One region of the Lysinibacillus sp. NPDC096418 genome, then DNA from elsewhere that is predicted to be linked to it. Evidence: riboswitches for the same ligand, from Rfam matches in the RefSeq annotation. Region 1 holds a riboswitch; the other holds the start of a gene.
The links. A riboswitch is a leader RNA that binds a small molecule or an ion and turns the genes downstream of it on or off. The one in region 1 is predicted to bind thiamine pyrophosphate.
Positions count from the first base shown of each region.

Region 1 (9,926 bases):
AGTTGCCTTGCCCACATTTGTTTGAAACATATCGACTATACATGTCGCGAAAAGTGAGACTTTCATGTGCGTTCATCTCCTACTGGTTAATTAATGTTAATGCCCTCATATAGCGTGAGGGCGAATTAGTATTACGAATAAATTAAGATAGCGGCAATTAGTGCTGGAATGGCAGCCACTAATGGACCGATGACTGATACAAAGAATATGTGTTTGTAGGCATCTTTATGCGTTAAGCCAATAACTGCAAGTACAGTAATAACTGCACCATTATGAGGCAATGAATCTAAACTACCAGAGGCGATTGCTGCAATACGGTGAATTGCCTCAGGGGCAACACCTAAATCTAAATACGTCTGAACAAACGTTTCCATTGCAATGCCGAGACCACCAGATGCTGTACCTGTAATCCCTGCGAGTGCTGCAATGGCTACGTAAAGGGAAATTAACGGGCTGCCAGGAATGTTAGCAAGCATTTCTGTTATTAAACCAAAGCCAGCTGTAGCAGCAATTACTGTCCCATATCCGACATCCGCACTAGTATTGATAATTGGTAAAACGGTATTCGTTGCGCCAATGTTTATCGCCTGTAATTTGTTATCGATATATTTCCAGAAGATAATAATCGCAATAAGAACAGTAAGCATTAACGTGTAGAGGATATCTACTTTAAACACGTTTAATGTGACGATTAAAAAGATTGGTGGTAAAACACTTAAGATAAATGGCGGTAATTTTTTTGCTGTTGCCTCAAATGCTTTTGAATCATTTTTATCTGGATTTTTCATATTCTCATATGTTTCACCACGTGCCTCTGACTTTGATAATTGACGTTTTAAATAGAAGCAGTTTAAAAAAATAATGGTAATCGTAGCGACAATTCCAACAACAGGAGCTGCTGTAGTAGTTGTGCCTAAGTATTTTGTTGGAATAATGTTTTGTACAGATGGTGAACCTGGAAGCATCGTCATCGTAAAGGTTGCTATTCCAAAGAAGAATGCCCCTGTGAACAAGTGCCAAGGCATATTTAATTCCTTAAACAATGGCTTAGCAATTGGTAAAATAGCAAAAATAACAACGTATGTATTAATACCACCTAGTGTTAAAAAGGCACAAATAATCACGATTGCCATCAGTGCATTGAACTTGCTATTACGTCCCATAACGATTAATAGCTTTTCAGCAATTGATCGTGCTGCACCACTATCTTCCATGAATTTACCGAAAATTGCGGCAAACAAAAAGATGAGGTAGTAATTTTTCATAAAGTTCATAAATCCACTCATATAGTTCCCTTGGAGAGAATCTAGAATAGGCATTTGGTTTAATAGTATTACGACCAAACTAGCGATTGGCGCAATGATAATAATACTGAAACCTCGTAATGCTAAAAATATTAATAATGCAAGTGAAGCAATAATCGTAAACAAACTCCATATTTCCATTGTTCTCAGGTCCTCCATGTTTATCTTAAATATTCTGAAAATTCAACAAGTAGGATATAGTATAACAATGAATGCTATAAAATTACTATGTAAAAAACGACAAAGGTAGAGTTTGTCATTTGTTTGTTTTGGCCAATTTGGCATTTTGTAAGTACGATTGCATATAGAGTGCGAGATTCAACTCAAACATAATTTGCCCGTTTTTTTCATTGATATCAAGTAATGAAAAAATAGTCTGAAGCCTATATTTAATCGTGTTTATATGCACAAAGCACGCTTCCGCAGTGTGTTTGCGATTTTGATTATGTACAAAATACAATTTAAGTGTGTATAACAAATCCGTTTTATGTTGATTGTCATATTTGATAATTGCTCCAAGTTTCATATCTATGTACTCTGCCATTTCCTGTGGATCGTTATTTAAAAAAAGTGTATAAGGCCCAAGTTTGTCATAGGACAAAATAAGTGGTGCTTGTTCAAGTGTTTGTAAATAGTCGATGCACTTTTTTGAATCACGGTGTGAGCTTGTAATATTTTCTATAGATTCGAAAACTCGTCCAAGACCAACATGAAAGGATAAAGAATTGTATATTTTCACATCTTTATCAATTAGCTCGAAAAACTGTTGAATATGTTCTTTAAATTGTTCAACAGGTACTTGGAGATTGTTCATAAATAAAAATTGATAGTGGAAATCGTGCTCCGAGGTGAAAATCGGAAAAGAAAATAAACGTGAAGCACGATAGAGTAATTGGCTAAATTGTTGCTGCTGTTTTTTTGTTTGCATAACGCCGAAAGCATTATCTTGAAGCTGTAGCGTAGCGCATAAGAAATGCGTAGTTTGAAGTGCTTCTTGGCGCTTATAAAATCCAGTGAAATCTAAATTTAAAAGTTGTTGCAACAAATAGCCGTCGTATTTGAAAGAAATTTCAAGTTCCTTTTCTTGCTCAGCTAACTGAAGAGCAAATAGAGCGCTTGCCTGTTCGACAGCAAACAAGTCAAGAGGATCCATCTGCAAATGATCGTGCATCACAACAAGTAGCATACCGATAACACCACGTTCTGTATGAATCGGGAATAAGTAACTTACATACATATCTTCGTCCATTGCGATGTGAACTTGATGTTGCACGCACTGCTGTACTACGTTATTTAGATACTCAATTTGCTGCTCCCTCAAAAGTTCTGCAGCGTGTTTTGCTGTTGCGGATGAGGCAACAAGTACATCATAAAAATCTGTCATAATGGCTACTGGTTGTCCAAGTAAAGAAGCCAGTGTATCTGTCATGTCGCTGAGACGACCTCGTGTTAAAGAAACACGTGTTAGCGCATCATAAATCCGCTTGGAGCGCTCATTTTGCGTGAATAGTTTTGCGTTTTCAATCGCAATAGATGATTGATTGGCGAATGCTTGTAGCATCATTAAATCGTTATTTTCAAAGTGTGTATCCCCTGAAAAATTGACAATTGTTAATACGCCGATACATGCGTTACTTTTATCGAGAAGTGGTGCACAAACAGCGCTTTTGGGATATGCAAAGTCACCAACTGCCTTTGTATAGTCTTCCTCATATAGTGGGAATAAGTCGGACATGTTCTCAGTTACATCGTCACTCGAATGGAATCTAAACGCCTTTTTTTGTGAAAACACTTTTCCAGTCATACCTTCATTAGAGGCCAGATGAATTTTTTTTAAGTGTGCGAGATTATAGCCAATGGCATGCTTGGCAATCAGTCGATTAGTCTGTGTATTAAGCATAAATAGTACCCCTGCATCGGCACCATCAATAACATGTAATACTTCACTCATCAGCTTTTCCAGCACTTGATTAATATCGAGCGTTGAAGTAAGTACTTGCGCTGCATTGACTAAGCTTAGTAATTGTTTTTCGGTATTTATCGTAAACAGCTCCTTTTTGTTTTGTTGCTATTCATTTTAAACTATATTTGTGGATGTATGCAGACAATAAAAAAGCTATCTCACGAACTGGAGATAGCTAAAGCGAACAAATTATTTTGTGTATGTGTTTGATGAAGTAGGAGCCTTTCCTTTTTTAGCTTCTACTACTTTTCTTATGATAGGAATAACGATTGGTGCTAATTTAACAGCAGTCTTTACTACGTTAGATACTTTCATTTGAATCCAACTCCCTTTTTATCATTATTGCTACCTGTTTTTGTCTGGAAGAAACATTAACGGACAACGCGTACTGCTTGAATGATGTTCCAAATGACAATGCCTAGTGATACGAATAAGTAAATAACAAAGGTAACTAGCCAAACAATAATGAGCGAATTGCCATTTGCAAATGGATCAGTTGTATTAAACGATATCGTTGAGAAGACGAATAGGATAAAGAAAACGATACCAAAAGCAACTGGAATTAAGTGTGAGATGAGTGCTCGAATAGAGTGGCGCTTAACTTCGTTATCCTTTGAAATAAAATAAACGACTAAAGGTACGATAAATGGTGCGAAAAAAATACTGAGATAACTAAATGCAGATAAGATTTTTTGATTCTCCATTAGTTGTCCCTCCTTTTTTAATATTTACGCACAAAAATCTGAAAAGTTTCAAAAAAATTTAGTAAAGAGACGGTTGTAATTGGGCGAGTGTTTGCGTACAATAATGATGTTCAAACAAAAATCTAGATGTAACGACCACAAGGGGTGCCGATGATGTCGGCTGAGACTTGGCACGTAATGCCTTCACTCTTTGAACCTGTAAGTTAACGCTTGCGTAGGGATTGTGGATAGAAACCGACACTTTTACGATGTTAGGCTCTGTCCTGGCATCGTTTTTATTTTACCCATTATAGTAGATTGCCAGACAGCCAAGCATTAAAGCAACTGATTTCTATTCCTGCCTTGTATCCTACATCGGAACAAAGGAGAGAATAATGTTATGGACAAAAAAAGATTATTAATGCTGGTGGAAATTGCGATTTTTGCTGCGGTAGGCCTTGTGCTCGACCAAGTATCATTTAAAGTATGGGCACAGGGTGGCTCGGTTAGTCTTGTCATGGTGCCGATTGTATTAATAGCATTTCGTTGGGGACTAGGTGCAGGGTTAACAACTGGTCTACTCGTTGGTGTTATGCAAACAATGTTTGGAGCTTATATCGTACACTGGTTCCAAGGTTTATTAGATTACGGCGTTGCCTTCACGGTTGTTGGGCTAGCAGCGATTGTACGTAAACCAGTACTTGATGCAGCCGCGAATTCGAATAAGGTGAAAATGGCAAACTATATTATCATTGGCATCGTTGTAGCAGGCTTTTTAAGGTATGCTGCACATACGGCTGCTGGTGCAGTGTTCTTTGCAGAATATGCTGGCGACCAAAATGCATGGGTTTATTCTATTATTTACAACGGAACGTATATGCTGCCTGCTACAATTTTAACAGCTGTGGCTTGCGTGCTATTATTTACATCTGCACCACAATTAATGCAACGAAAATCTTAATTATTAAACCGTCTGATTTCTCTAATAATCGGGCGGTTTTTAGCTTTTTTAACTGGTGTTCATACACTATTCGAAATTTGAAGGCAAATATGCCAAGGCGTAATTGACATACCAAATAACGCGGATTCCTCATTTTTATACTGGAGTTGTGGTATATTAAAGAGTAGACATTAGGATGAAAGGGACGTTTTAAAATGATTGTAAAAACACAAGAAGAAATTGAAGCTTTTAAAAAAATTGGCCGTATTTGCGCTGAAATCCGTGAAGCGATGAAGGCCGCTACAAAACCAGGTGTGACGACACTGGAAATAGATGAGATTGCAGGACGTATGTTTGCCGAGCGAGGCGCTGTATCTGGACCTAAAGGAGAATATGATTTCCCTGGTTATACTTGCATTAGTGTGAATGAAGAAGTAGCACATGGTATTCCTGGTAGCCGTGTCATTCAAGAAGGGGACATCGTGAACATCGACGTATCTGGTTCTTTAAATGGTTATTTTGCAGATACAGGTATTTCATTCGTAGTTGGTGAAGGCTATGAAGAGAAAGAAAAGCTTTGCCGCGTAGCGAAAAGTGCTTTTGAACGTGCGATGACTAAAGTAAAAGCTGGCTCAAAACTAAACCAAATTGGTAAGGCTGTTGAGCGTGAAGCCTATGCGAATGATTTAACAGTTATTATGAACTTAACAGGTCACGGTTTAGGGAAGTCTTTACACGATGAGCCAAGTCATATTTTAAACTATTACGATGCATGGGATACAACAATTATGAAGGAGGGTATGGTGCTTGCTGTTGAGCCATTCATCTCCGCAAAAGCTGAGCATATTGTTGAGTCTGGTGATGGCTGGACATTTGTCACACCAGACAAATCATTAGTTGCACAAATTGAGCATTCGATCATTGTCACTAAGGGTGCACCAATTATTCTAACAACGTTAGATGACGAGTAACAAAAAATAAAAAATCCCGTATACCAAATTATTTTTGGTATGCGGGATTTTTTTTGATGAATATTATGCCGACAAGCAGGACACCACATAAAAAAAGTGCAGCTGTTGTCACAAGAAGTTCATCAAAGCCATTATGGAGTGCGATGCCGATGTATGCCCAAATGAAGACAAGTGGAAACGCAATATCGAAATGATGGAAGCGAATATGTAAAGCAATGGCAGTGCCAACTGTTAATAAAATAACGGCCCATAGAGGGTTACTTAAACCAAAACCATTCCATTCAAATGAGGTTAATGTAAAACTTAAATTTGTCATGAGTAGAAATGTTGTCCATGCAAAATAAATAGACAGTGGTACACGACCAGTTAGCTTATTATTGCTGAGTGGATACGTATTATACAGCATAAATAAGTAAAGGACTAACATGAACGTGACGATTAAAGAGGCGATAAATAGTTCTAAATGCCAGAAGATTATCATCAACATTTGTAGTGTACATGCGCTCCCAAATAGTATTCCCTGCTTGAGAGACAAGGCTTCCTGCGTGCGCTGTTTATTCAGATTCATAACTAACCAATAACCGAGTAATATAAAAATCACAATCCAAATAACATAACTTACATTTAAAGGGGCAAACATAACCGGTAAGCGGTTAGAAATTTCTAATGAAGATTGACCATTTATCTTTATGATATAGGATGAAAAGGTTAGGATGAGTGCGACAATATACGTAATTGTCACGAAAATAAATTGAGGCATAATTTCCTCTCCCTTCCTGTTAAATTGTATAGTGAAAAAGCAAATAAGTATATGATTGTCACTGAATTTCTATTTATTAAATAAGTATACCTTTTATAGCGATAATCCGAAATGTTCTGTTGATGAGCGAAGTAATCCGAATGAGCCTTTCAAATAATACAACGTTTAATTATAACGGAAATACCGACTAGTATATTATGCTAATTTGTTAGTATTATCTACAATTTACCATTTTTATATTCAAGCTTACTTATCTCTTGTACAATAAGATTAATCACATAAGGGGAGGTTTTTAAATGTCTCAAACTATAAAAGATTTAGATTTATCCATTGAATTAGATAAAAAAATGTATAAAAAGAAATTAAAAGTCCTTCAATATGAAATGTTAAATGCTCAACAATTTTTACTAAATAATAAAATAGGTCTTATACTTGTATTTGAAGGCATGGATGCGGCAGGTAAGGGGGGAGCTATTAAACGCCTTATCGAACGAGTAGACCCGCGCGGCTATGTAGTGCATCCAATATCGGCACCGCAACCACATGAACTTCGTTACAACTATTTACAACGCTTCTGGCGTAAATTGCCGCAGCATGGGCAAATCTCAATTTTTGACCGGTCATGGTATGGGCGTGTACTTGTAGAGCGTATCGAAGGCTTTGCGACAAAGGAAGAGTGGTCTCGTGCATACGATGAAATTAATAACTATGAAAAGCTACTGACAGACGGAGATTACATAGTTGTGAAGTTCTGGTTACATGTATCCGATGAAGAACAGTTAAAACGTTTTACAGACAGAGCACAAGATCCGTATAAAGCATGGAAGCTAACAGAAGAAGATTGGCGTAACCGTGAAAAAACACCTCTATACATAGAGGCGGCCAATGACATGTTTGAGAAAACAGATAAGGAAAATGCTCCATGGATTTTAGTAGCGGGCGACGATAAAAAACATTCACGTGTACAAGTGCTACAAGAAACAATTGCACACATCGAGCGTGAAGCTCAAAGACGCGGTTTGCATTTAACAAATATATTAGACACACTAGAATCATCAAATGTGTAAGTAGAAAATATAATAATACGAGAGATGTTGCTACAACTAAACAATAAGCTGATTTAGTTGTAGCAGCATCTTTTTTTACATACAATGAGAAATATATCGACAATTATTGGAAGGTTTGTGTGGAGAAATGGTGTTGAAAATTTGGAATTTACTAAAGAAAAAGGGTGGAAATGTGGTGTTGATTGAGGGGAAGAAATGCTACGTTCGGACATTCCAAGAAAAAGATGCACGGAGTTTAACAGGTCTCGTAAGCCGCAATAAATACTTTTGGTCTACATACGAACCGCTGAATCGGCCTGACTACTATACAGTAGACACACAATATAAAAAAATTCAGGAAAGCTTATATTTAATGGGCACTCAACGGGAATTCACATTTGGCATTTATGAGCTTGGTACAGATTATTTAATCGGACATATTGCAATTTACTCAGTGAAAAGATTGCCGTATTCAAGTGGGTTTGTAGGCTATGCAATGGATGAAGCTTATGTTGGAAAAGGTATTGTGACAGAAGCAGTAGAATTAGTTGCCAATTTTGCATTTGAGGAAATTGGTTTACATCGTATTGAGGCGTATGTAGCACCAGAAAATAGGCCTTCTATTCGGGTACTTGAAAAAGCGGGATTCCAGCAGGAGGGTTTATTGCGTAAACTATTATATATTAATGGGAAATGGGTAGATCATTATATGTATGCACGCTTAGAAAAATAAACTTAAAAAAGATGTGTCTATCCTCCGAGACTTCGAAGGATAGACACATCTTTTTATTGATTGGCACCGTCTGCGATTAAATCTAGACGACCTGTATTAGGATCGATGACTAGACCGTGAACAGGAATATCTTTTACCATTAGTGGGTGATTGCGTATTGTATCAACACTTTTCATTACACTTGTCGCTACGTCGCCAAAGCCACGTAAAAACTCTTTTAGATCGATACCAGAATACTCCATCATTTTAATTGTTTCTTCGCTTACGCCTCGGTCTACCATCTTACTTAGCATAGACTCAGGATCAACTGCACTCATACCACAGTCATAATGACCAACTACATATACTTCGTCTGCTTGTAATTCGTAAACGGCAACTAGTAAGCTACGCATAACTGCGCCAAATGGATGACTAATTAATGCTCCTGCACTTTTTACGATTTTTACATCACCATTTCGTAGATTCATTGCTTTTGGTAAAAGCTCGACAAGGCGAGTATCCATACAAGATAAAACTACAATATGTTTATCTGGGTATTTTGTTGTAATAAAAGGTTCGTATTTTTTGTCTTGTACAAAATCTTCATTGAATTCTAGAATATCTTTTAACATTGTCATGAAAAATTGCTCCCTTCCCTACTGAAACATTTTAGAGCAAAATTAAAAATACGCAAACAATAATGACAATATTCACGCAATTTTGCGAAGAAATTAAGAAGTTCAGTAATTTACTTAGTATATCGAAATAAAGGTGATAAATATATAGCATATAATAAAGAAAAAACAGCTACAAAAATAGTAGCTGTCTTAACAGAGATTAAAATTTTTGTGTTGGTTTTGGATCTACAGTTACTGAAGATTTAGAATCTAAACCTACTTGTAGGTAATGGATGAAGAATGCAGTTGCAATTAATAGAACGGCCGAAAAGCCAAGTACAGTTGTGATGAACATAGATAAATACCCCTTTCTACTAGATAATCAACTTTCATTAAATGCAATTATACAATAGATTGTCATAAAAGAGTAAGGTTAATTTATGAAATATATGGCAAGAGTTTGTTAGAAATGTATGTTAATAAATTATTTGGGTGTGTTACTGATGTAGTATGCTCCATGAAAACTGTTGGATTTTTTGAGGGTGAAAAAAAGAATGTCTCTTTTGGAACTTTTTCATAATGATTAGCAACCTAATTTTGACTGAAAAAGTCGATGGAATCATTTTTTTATCATTTCACCTCGATATTTCGATAATTATATGAGTTGGTTTTGCCTTATCGGTCTAACAACTCATTTAAAAAGGTGGTGTTTTTTGGGTATTTAATACTATTTTCGTAGCTAATTTAGTATTGTGTAGTAAAATTGTGTCAAATGATAATAACAAATCCTTAACTCAATTAGAATATGAACAAATTAGTGTATTATTCTTAATTCAATATAATCAAATATAGTCAAAATTCAAAGAAATAGCATTTATGGCATCGATTAATTTTTAAAATACATTTATACTATATTATATAATATGGAAA
Region 1 covers NZ_JBIWEY010000011.1:92,785-102,710, forward strand. The annotation lists gene ACIQZG_RS11115 ((Fe-S)-binding protein) at 1-66, opposite strand, end outside; gene ACIQZG_RS11120 (GntP family permease) at 132-1,445, opposite strand; gene ACIQZG_RS11125 (helix-turn-helix domain-containing protein) at 1,561-3,354, opposite strand; gene ACIQZG_RS11130 (hypothetical protein) at 3,457-3,582, opposite strand; gene ACIQZG_RS11135 (magnetosome magnetite crystal formation protein family) at 3,639-3,971, opposite strand; TPP riboswitch at 4,102-4,210, shown strand; gene thiT (energy-coupled thiamine transporter ThiT) at 4,351-4,911, shown strand; gene map (type I methionyl aminopeptidase) at 5,106-5,861, shown strand; gene ACIQZG_RS11150 (hypothetical protein) at 5,890-6,621, opposite strand; gene ACIQZG_RS11155 (polyphosphate kinase 2 family protein) at 6,918-7,688, shown strand; gene ACIQZG_RS11160 (GNAT family N-acetyltransferase) at 7,816-8,400, shown strand; gene ACIQZG_RS11165 (beta-class carbonic anhydrase) at 8,454-9,017, opposite strand; gene ACIQZG_RS11170 (hypothetical protein) at 9,217-9,351, opposite strand.

Region 2 (9,926 bases), on a different contig from region 1:
ATCGTCATAGAGCAACAAATCCCAAACTTAATGCGCGCTTAAAAGAAGCAGAAGAAGCATTCCTTCAATGCCGATATACAAAAGCATTAGAAGATGCAGGAACGGCTGTGGAGGATATGGAGCCGGGCGCATTAAAACGTATTCAAGCACTTGTTGCAGAAGAGATGTTTTCGCGTTAATCTGGACGAATACAAGACAGTATACGTAAGTGTATAAAAACGTTATAATGGTATAGAAAAAGAGCAACCACCACACTGTTTTCGTGTTGGTGGTTTTCTTATGAAAAACGAGAAGATAAAAAAATTTACGATAAAAAGTGAGTAGGTTGAACGATGATTTATCTCGATAATAGTGCAACAACAAAGCCGCATAAAGAAGTAATGCAAACATTTTTGGCGGTCAATGAACAATATTATGCTAACCCTGCATCAATTCATGCGATGGGTGTAGAATCGCATGAACTATTGATGCGTGCACGTGAACAAATTGCGCATATTTTGCGTACAGATGCCAAAAATATACTGTTTACATCAGGTGGCACGGAATCTAATAATACAGCCATTCTTGGTTTGGCACGAGGCAATACACATAAAGGAAAACATATTTTAACAACGGTCATTGAACATCCATCTGTGTTAGAATCAGTGAAGCAACTTGAAAAAGAAGGCTTTGAAGTAGAGTATTTAACTGTTGGGAAAAATGGTGTTATTTCAATAGAAGAGTTGCGTGCAAAAGTACGTAAAGATACAGTGTTAGTGAGCATAATGCATGTTAATAATGAAATGGGTGCAATTCAGCCTATTTTTGAAGCGGCAAAAATTGTGCATGAGTTAAGCCGCGCAGCTTTTCATGTCGATGCGGTGCAAAGCTTCGGCAAATTACCGATTACCTTTAACGGTGAAGATGGCCCAGACTGCATTACAATTTCCGGTCATAAAATCCATGGCTTTAAAGGTTCAGGTGTACTCGCATTCCGCAAAAAAATGCAGTGGGAACCATATGCACTTGGCGGTGGTCAGGAATTCGGTTTACGCAGTGGAACAGTTGCTGTACCACAAGCCGTGGCACTAGCAAAAGCGGCACGTATGGCAGTAGAAACGATGGCTGTACATGAGCCGAAATTCCGTACGTGGCATGAAGAAATATGTACAGTGTTAAGAAACTATGGTGACGAAGTGCATATTTTATCAACAACAGAAGGTGCAGCACATATTTTATCGTTTAGTGTGCGTGATTTAAAAGGTGAAATACTCATTAATGCCTTGCAAAAACGTGGTGTGATTGTTTCGACATCAAGTGCTTGTTCATCGAAACAAACGAAAACAAGTCATGTCGTGGAAGCTTTACATATTGATGAGCATTTTAAAAATGGCGTCATTCGTGTAAGCTTCGGTGCACATGTTACAGATGAAGAAATCGCACAGTTTAAACTTGTATTAAACGAAGTATTAATGGAACTAAAAGGAGAGCTTTTACAATGATTTGGAAAGAAATTTTAATTCGATACGGTGAACTATCGACAAAAGGGCGCAACAAAATGGACTTTATTCGTCGCCTACGTGAAAATATCCGTCATGCATTTGCTGATTTAGGTCAATTACACATCCGCACAGAGCGTGATCGAATGTTTATCGCTATTTCGGATCAAGCACAAATGAATGTATTACTTGAAGGATTACCGAAAATATTTGGAATTCAATCATTCAGTCCAGTAGCTGCTTGTGAAAAAGATATGGACGCAATGAAAGCTCTTGCAATTACGATTATGGATACATTTAAAGAGGAACAATTAACATTTAAAGTAGAAGTAAAACGTACAGATAAAAGTTTCCCATTAGATTCTCATGCGATTCAGCGTGAAATTGGTAGCCATGTGTTACCACAGTATCAAAACTTATCGGTAAAAGTAAAAAAACCTGATGTAGAACTTCGTGTAGAAGTACGTCATGATGCAACGTATATGATGGCTCAAGTGATTTCAGGTGCAGGCGGTATGCCAGTTGGTTCGAATGGTAAATCATTATTAATGTTATCAGGTGGTATTGATAGCCCAGTTGCTGGCTATTTAATGATGAAACGTGGTGTACGCTTAGAAGCTATTCACTTCTTCAGCCCGCCGTATACAAGTCAAAATTCACTTGAAAAAGTAAAGGTATTAGCAAATGAATTAACAAAGTTCGGTGCGAATGTTCGTCTACACGTTATTCCGTTTACTGAAATACAAGTACTCATTAAAGATAAAGTACCGTCAAACGTTTCAATGACAACAACTCGTCGTATGATGTTAAAAATTGCTGATCAGGTACGTGAAGATATAGGTGCTCTTGCAATCGTTACAGGAGAAAGTCTTGGCCAAGTAGCAAGTCAAACGCTTGAAAGCTTAACTGCCATCAATGCAGTGACGAATACACCGATTTTACGCCCGTTAATTGCAAGTGACAAATTAGAAATTATCGATATAGCTAAAAATATCGGCACTTATGAAACATCGATTCAGCCATTTGAAGACTGCTGTACAATCTTTACACCGGCAAGTCCAAAAACTAAGCCAAAGCTTGAGAAAGTAGAGCACTACGAAAGCTTCTCGGATTTCGATGAATTAATTGAACGAGCTGTAAAGAATCGTGAAGTGCATATCTTCCCGAAAAAAGAACAGCCAGCCGATAAATTCGCAGATCTTCTATAATAAGATAAAGAACCGTCTCAAAAGCAATTTTGAGACGGTTCTTTTATTATGAAATCAGATTTCCTTTGTAGGTACAATTTACCTATATTTTTTTCGTATTAAAAATCTAATAAAGCACATTCTATATTCACAAGGAGGTGAGAGAAATGACAAACAACAACAGTTCAAACAAGCTTGCAGTACCTGGTGTACAACAAGCACTTGATCAAATGAAATACGAAATTGCACAAGAATTTGGTGTTCAATTAGGTGCTGACGCGTCAGCCCGTGCTAACGGTTCCGTCGGCGGTGAAATCACTAAACGTCTTGTACAAATGGCTGAATCTCAATTAAAAGGGATGCCAAAACAATAACAAATAAAAAACTCATACCCTGAGTAATTATTTGGCTAAAGACCAGTGACCTTTATAGGCACTGGTTTTTAGTTTGCTTAAATACCTCAACATTTATGAATGGAAAGTTTCTTTAAAATTTAGAACCGTAAGTTGAATGTCATTGCTCTCGCAAATTGCTGAAATGACAGCTACTCCATCTGCTCCAGCATTGAATACTGTGTGTGCATTTGAGTTATCTATGCCACCAATGGCGACAATGGGTAATTCAGGATGTTGTGAACGTACTTGTTGTAAAAAAGCTGTACCACTTGGCGCATTTGCATCATCTTTAGAACGAGTTGCAAAAATCGGTCCGATCCCAACATAATCTGCTCCATATTGTAAGGCTACTTGTAGTTCAGCATCCGAATGTACAGAAATGCCGAGAAGCATGTCGCCAATTTTTTCTCGTACAATAGAAACATGCAAATCATCTTGTCCAATATGAATGCCATCTGCCTTTAATCGGATAGCAAGATCTACATCATCATTGACGATAAATGGCACGTGATATTGTTGGCATAGTTTTTGACAATCGTTCGCAAATTTCTCATAAGCTTGACCAGTCAACGCTTTAGGTCCTTTTTCACGAAATTGAAACATTGTAATTCCAGCTTGTAATGCTTCTTCAAGTATGGCTAATGGTTCGCGTTGCTTCGTATTTTCAGTACCCATAATGAAGTAAAGCTGTAAATTCTTACGCTTCAAGTACAGTCACCTCACATGTATCTTTATATTTTTGATATGCAAAATGATTTGTTGGTCCGTGACCGTTGCCAATAACTAGATCATGTGTAATGGCCATTTGAATAAACTTTTTTGCTTCAACAATGGCTTGATCAAAGGGAATTCCTTGTGCAATAAAAGCAGTTAATGCGGCAGAGAATGTGCAGCCTGTTCCATGCGTATTTTTAGTATTTATGCGTTCTGATTGCATTGTAAATGATGAACCGTTATTTGAAAATACATAATCAGTAGCGTATTTTTCATCTGATAAATGCCCACCTTTAATAACAACGAACTGCACGCCTAATTGTAAAAGTGATTGTGCAGCTTGTTGAATATCATGAACAGTTTCAATCTTCATATCCGCAAGTACTTCTGCTTCTGGAATATTTGGTGTAAGGACACTCGCTAATGGCAGTAAATGAGTGCGTAATGCTTGGACTGCTTCTTGTTGTAATAAGTTTTCTCCACCTTTTGCAATCATTACAGGATCGACAATCAGTGGGATTCTTAAATCAGTAATGATAGTTGCGATTTTTTGAATAATATCTGATGAAAAGAGCATGCCCGTTTTGATTGCACTAATCGGGAAATCTTCTAATAAAGCAAGGAGTTGCTTTTCAACAAAACTTACTTCCGTCGGCAGAACACCAGAAACACCTAATGTATTTTGTGCCGTTAAGGCTGTAATGACTGAAGTGCCAAATACCTCTAATTCTTGGAATGTTTTTAAATCAGCTTGAATGCCAGCACCACCGCCACTATCGGAGCCAGCGATTGTTGTAACAATTTTCATTATTGTTCACCTTCCTTGGAAAGACGATGTAATTCATTTAGTACGGTTATCTGAAAATCACCAATATATTGTGTGCTCGAATATGCATTTTCAGCAATTTTTTTATAGGTCTTTAACGTATCGCCTAGTTGCGCAAAAGGTTCATCTCCTGCGACAAACGCAGCACCACAAATAGCACTTAGTAAACAACCTGTACCTGTAATTTCAGTCATTTGGCGATGACCACCAGGAATCCACCTTGATTGTACGCCATCCGAAATGAAATCTTCTTCACCTGTGACAATGACCATACATTTGTATTGTTGCGCAATTTTCGTTGCTTCATCAGATAGTGCCATTGAACCACTACCACTATCTACACCTTTTTGCTGCCAACTTATATTCGCAATGGCAGCTAGTTCTCCAATGTTGCAACGAATAAGGACAAATTTTATTTCAGCTAAAAGCTGTTTTACGGTTTCTTTACGGAAAGCTGTCGCACCAGCACCAACTGGATCCAAAATAACTGGGATTCCAAGTGCGTTTGCTTTTTTTCCAGCAAGTAGCATCGATTCTTTTGTCCGTTCGTTTAGTGTGCCAATATTAATCAATAAGGCTGACGCAAGTGATACCATCTTCTCAACTTCTTGCAATTCATCGGCCATTACTGGAGAAGCACCAATTGCTAGTAAACCGTTTGCTTGAAAATTGGCCACAACGTAATTCGTTATACTATGAATAAGAGGCTGTTTTTTTCGAATAGCTTGTAAAATCATCGTACGCTCTCCGGTACCCAATTTTCTTTCGTCCAGGCCATTTCCCAAAACTGTAATTCATAATAACAACTGTTTTTAAAATGACTTTTTAAAATTGCTAATTTTTCAGGAGAAGCTGCTGCAGCATAAGCGTTCATCATTGAGATTTGTTTTTGGATTGTTACTTGGAAATCGTCACTACTATACATCGCAATCCAATCTTCATATAGGTTAACACCAGGTTTTGCGTCTTTATAATACATTCCTATTTCTAAATAAAGCCATGGGCAAGGCATCATAGCAGCAAAAGCTTCAGCTACATCGCCATTATGCACGGCGCTATACATATGATTAATGTAATTGATAGCACCTGGAGCAGGTTCACTCTGCTCAAGTTCCTCTTTGGTTACATTTAATTCTAAGAAAACAGAGCGATGTAATTCTAGCTCAGCTTCATTAATGAATTTCGCTGTATCAGTGTAGTATGCGAATTCTTCAGGTGTTTCACATTTAGCAGCTGCAAATGCTAATACCTTGGCATAATGCTTTAAATAATAGGCATCTTGAATCATATAGTATTTAAACTTATCGAGTGGTAGAGTACCATCCGCAATCCCTTTTACAAATGGGTGCTGGAAACTTCCCTCCCAATAAATATCTGTTTCTTTTCTTAATTCGTTACAAAATGTCATTATAAGTCCTCCTCAAATTGGTGAACGTAAGCATACAAAAAAAGCTCTTTTTCGTCTGTGAAATACACGTAAAAAGAGCTTCTTCATCAAAAAAATGATGTACTGCTCCCTACGTCAGTATTAACTAACAGGTTCAAAGGGTCAGGTTTTACCTTCTCAACTCAAAATGAGTCCCCCCGCAATCAAAATATTTAGCTGAAAATTGGAACGAAAAAAGCTCTCCTACGAATGAGGAGAGCGTATGTACAAGAAAAGCATAAGCGCGATTGTACATTGCTCCCTACGTTAGTATTAACTAACAGGTTCAAAGGGTCAGGTTTTAACCTTCTCAACTCAAGATGAGTCCCCCTGCAAACATTTGATTTGACCACAATGTACCATACTTTCCCTATATGAACAAGGCAATTTTATTATATTTGAAAAGTGGTGACTGATGCCATACAAATAAATGTGATAATTGTCATAATTTTTAATTATTAGAGTGTTTTTCATTGAAATCTATGAAAAATGAGTTTTATAATAAGTTTAACAAAGGGGGCAATAATGATGAATAGACAAAATCTAATCGCACCAGAATGGTATAACATTGTAGAGGAATTTGAAAAGTATGCACAAGATCCAGAGAAAAATGCTTTAATTGTTTATAATGAAAGCGAAGAGATTGACTATATAACATATACAAGTTTACTAGAAAAAGCGAATCAAGTAGCGCATGTGTTAACAGCACAGGGATTAACAAAAGGGGATGTTATTCTCATTATGGTGCCTAGATCTATTGAGGCATATGTTGCATATATCGCTGCATTGAAAGTTGGTTTAGCTATTATTCCAAGCTCTGAAATGCTTAGAGCGAAGGATATTGATTATCGTATTACACATGCTGATGCCAAAGCGGTCATTGCTTATGAACCATATATTGAACAATTTGATGATGTTGAACATTTAGGTGGATTACAACAGTTTGTCATCGGACATGCACATGCACCATGGCAGCCACTACTTGAAAAAATGGAACAGCAGCCTACAAGTTTTATAAGTACTACACCAACCAAAAGTACAGATGTAGCATTTCTTGCGTATACGAGTGGGACAACCGGTAATCCAAAAGCTGCTATTCATACTCATAGTTGGGGTTATGCGCATTTACGCACGACAGCACCAAATTGGCTAGGTGTACAAGAAAATGACATCGTATGGGCGACTGCAGCACCTGGTTGGCAGAAATGGATTTGGAGTCCGTTCCTTGCAACGTTAGGAAGTGGGGCTACTGCTTTTGTTTACAAAGGTAAGTTTGATGCACCTACATATTTAACATTGCTCGAAAAATTCAAGGTGAATGTTCTTTGTTGTACGCCTACAGAATATCGCTATATGGCGGCACTTGAAAATTTACGTGACTATAATTTATCAGAAGTTCGCCAAGCTGTATCTGCAGGTGAGCCGTTAAATAGTGAAGTCGTGAACGTATTTTTAACTGCATTTAACTTACAAGTACGCGATGGTTATGGTCAAACCGAAAATACATTACTTGTTGGAACGATGGTTGGTATGGAAGCGCGTGTCGGCTCGATGGGCAAACCAACACCAGGTAATACGGTATCGATTATTGATGATTTTGGTAATCCTGTTTCGGAGGGTATTGTTGGTGATATTGCCGTACACAAAGAAACACCTGCGTTATTTAGTAAATACTTTAAGGACCCAGAGCGTACAAGCCTGCAATTCCGCGGCGATTGGTATATTACTGGTGACCGTGCATGTAAAGATAAAGACGGCTACTTTTGGTTTGAAGGGCGAGGCGATGATGTAATTATTTCCTCAGGTTACACGATTGGTCCGTTCGAAGTAGAAGATGCATTAATAAAGCATTCTACTGTGAAAGAAGTGGCAGTTGTAGCAAGTCCAGATGAGGTTAGAGGTAATATAGTAAAGGCATTTGTTGTATTACGCGAAGGAATTATTGGGGATTCGTCGCTTATTCAGCAATTACAAAATCATGTAAAGGACTTAACGGCACCCTATAAATATCCACGTGCTATAGAATTTGTGGAGGAATTGCCAAAGACAGCATCCGGCAAAATCCGCCGTGTGGAATTACGTCAACAAGAGCAAAAACAATATAATCATTAATTATTTCCTGGGGAATAATGTCGAAAATCAAAGTTCAAGCGCATTTTATGAACTTTGATTTTTTTATGTGTTAAAATTGTTATTTACGGCATGATGAATTGCGGGAAATTAGTGCATATTTGCAAATAAATGAAACGTTTTATCCATTCATTCGTATAAAATTTTAAGGAGGCGGAATAGAATGAATGCAAAAAGGTGGGTAGCCTTAATTATTGCGGGCGTATTACTAGTGGTTTCACTAGGAATCAATACGGTATTTGCGTTTTTAAAAGCTGATTTCTTCGGTAATTTTGATAGCGTAATTGCAGGCAATGATTTTGAAGTTTATGAAACTGTATTAGAAGGAAATAATTTTGATAAAAGAATTGCTCATTTAACATTGGACGGTACGATTCAAGATGTTGGCTCTGGTACGGTATGGCAACAGGTTACCTATGATCATCAGTTTTTCTTAGGGCAATTAGATAATATTTTAAATGATGAAACTGTTCAGGGTGTTGTATTGAGCGTGAATACACCAGGTGGTGGTGTAACGGAGTCAGCAGAAATTTATAAAAAACTCCTACAAATCAAAGAAGAACGACAAATCCCAATCTACGTATCAATGGGGTCAATGGCCGCTTCTGGTGGTTATTATATCTCAGCACCAGCTGACAAAATTTTCGCAAATCGCGATACGATTACAGGTTCAATTGGTGTCATCATGCAATCTATTAACTATCAAGCACTTGCTGAAAAAGTAGGTGTCAAATTTGAAACGTTTAAATCAGGCGAGCATAAAGATATGCTAAGCCCAATGCGTGATGTTACAGCAGAAGAACGAGCGATGATGCAAGAAATGATTAATGAGTCATATGAAGAGTTTGTTGATATTATTGAAAAGGGTCGTAACATGTCGGAAGCAGACGTGAAAAAGGTAGCGGATGGCCGAGTTCTTGGTGGCACAAAAGCGCTTGAGGCAGGTCTAATTGACGAAATTGGCGATAAAGAAGCAGCAATTGCTGCATTACGTGCGGATTATGATTTAGAAGATGCAGAACTATTCGAATACACATATAACGTGGATGGCTGGCAATCGTATCTTGGTATGAAAATTGGTTCATTTATTGGACCATCAGCAGAAGAAAAAATGCTGATGAAAATTATGTCTGACTATAGTGCGCCAAAAATGATGTACTTATACGGTGAATATTAAGGGGGGCATATCATGACTAATAATGAATTCGTTGTGCAAGGTCCATATCCTGATGACGCCGAATTAACTGGCTATACGCCCAAATTACCAACAAAAGAACGACACTATACATTAAAAACGGCTGGCTTTTGGGTACGCTTTTGGGCGTTTTTAATTGATTCCCTCGTTATATCAGCAGTTATTGGTATTTGTATTAACCCGATTTTCCACTTAATGGATTGGTCTTTATCAGATTCGGCTTGGTATGCACCAATCTCCATTATTTCAGCTGTTATCTATTATTTATATTTTGTGTTGATGACAAAATTTTTAGGGCAAACATTAGGGAAAATGGCTTTCGGTCTACGCGTTGTATCGTTAAAACATGAAACCTTATCATGGTCTGATGTAATTTATCGTGAATGGATTGGTCGTTTTATTAGTAATTTTATAAAGTTGCTGTATGTCTTTGTGGCAATTTTGCCAAACAATCAAGGCTTACATGATTACTTTGCAGATACAATGGTTGTACACGAGAAAATTTATGTAGAAAAAGATTTCGAACAACCAGTACCGACTACTCAAAAAACAGTAAAACAACCTGAAATGATTGA
Region 2 covers NZ_JBIWEY010000001.1:456,496-466,421, reverse strand. The annotation lists gene ezrA (septation ring formation regulator EzrA) at 1-179, shown strand, start outside; gene ACIQZG_RS02200 (cysteine desulfurase family protein) at 333-1,481, shown strand; gene thiI (tRNA uracil 4-sulfurtransferase ThiI) at 1,478-2,686, shown strand; gene ACIQZG_RS02190 (alpha/beta-type small acid-soluble spore protein) at 2,833-3,039, shown strand; gene thiE (thiamine phosphate synthase) at 3,133-3,768, opposite strand; gene thiD (bifunctional hydroxymethylpyrimidine kinase/phosphomethylpyrimidine kinase) at 3,758-4,582, opposite strand; gene thiM (hydroxyethylthiazole kinase) at 4,582-5,337, opposite strand; gene tenA (thiaminase II) at 5,334-6,008, opposite strand; TPP riboswitch at 6,098-6,196, opposite strand; TPP riboswitch at 6,269-6,368, opposite strand; gene mbcS (acyl-CoA synthetase MbcS) at 6,555-8,138, shown strand; gene sppA (signal peptide peptidase SppA) at 8,320-9,333, shown strand; gene ACIQZG_RS02155 (RDD family protein) at 9,346-9,926, shown strand, end outside.
Region 2: it holds a riboswitch for thiamine pyrophosphate, as region 1 does, so the genes downstream of both, tenA (thiaminase II) here and thiT (energy-coupled thiamine transporter ThiT) in region 1, are expected to answer to the same signal.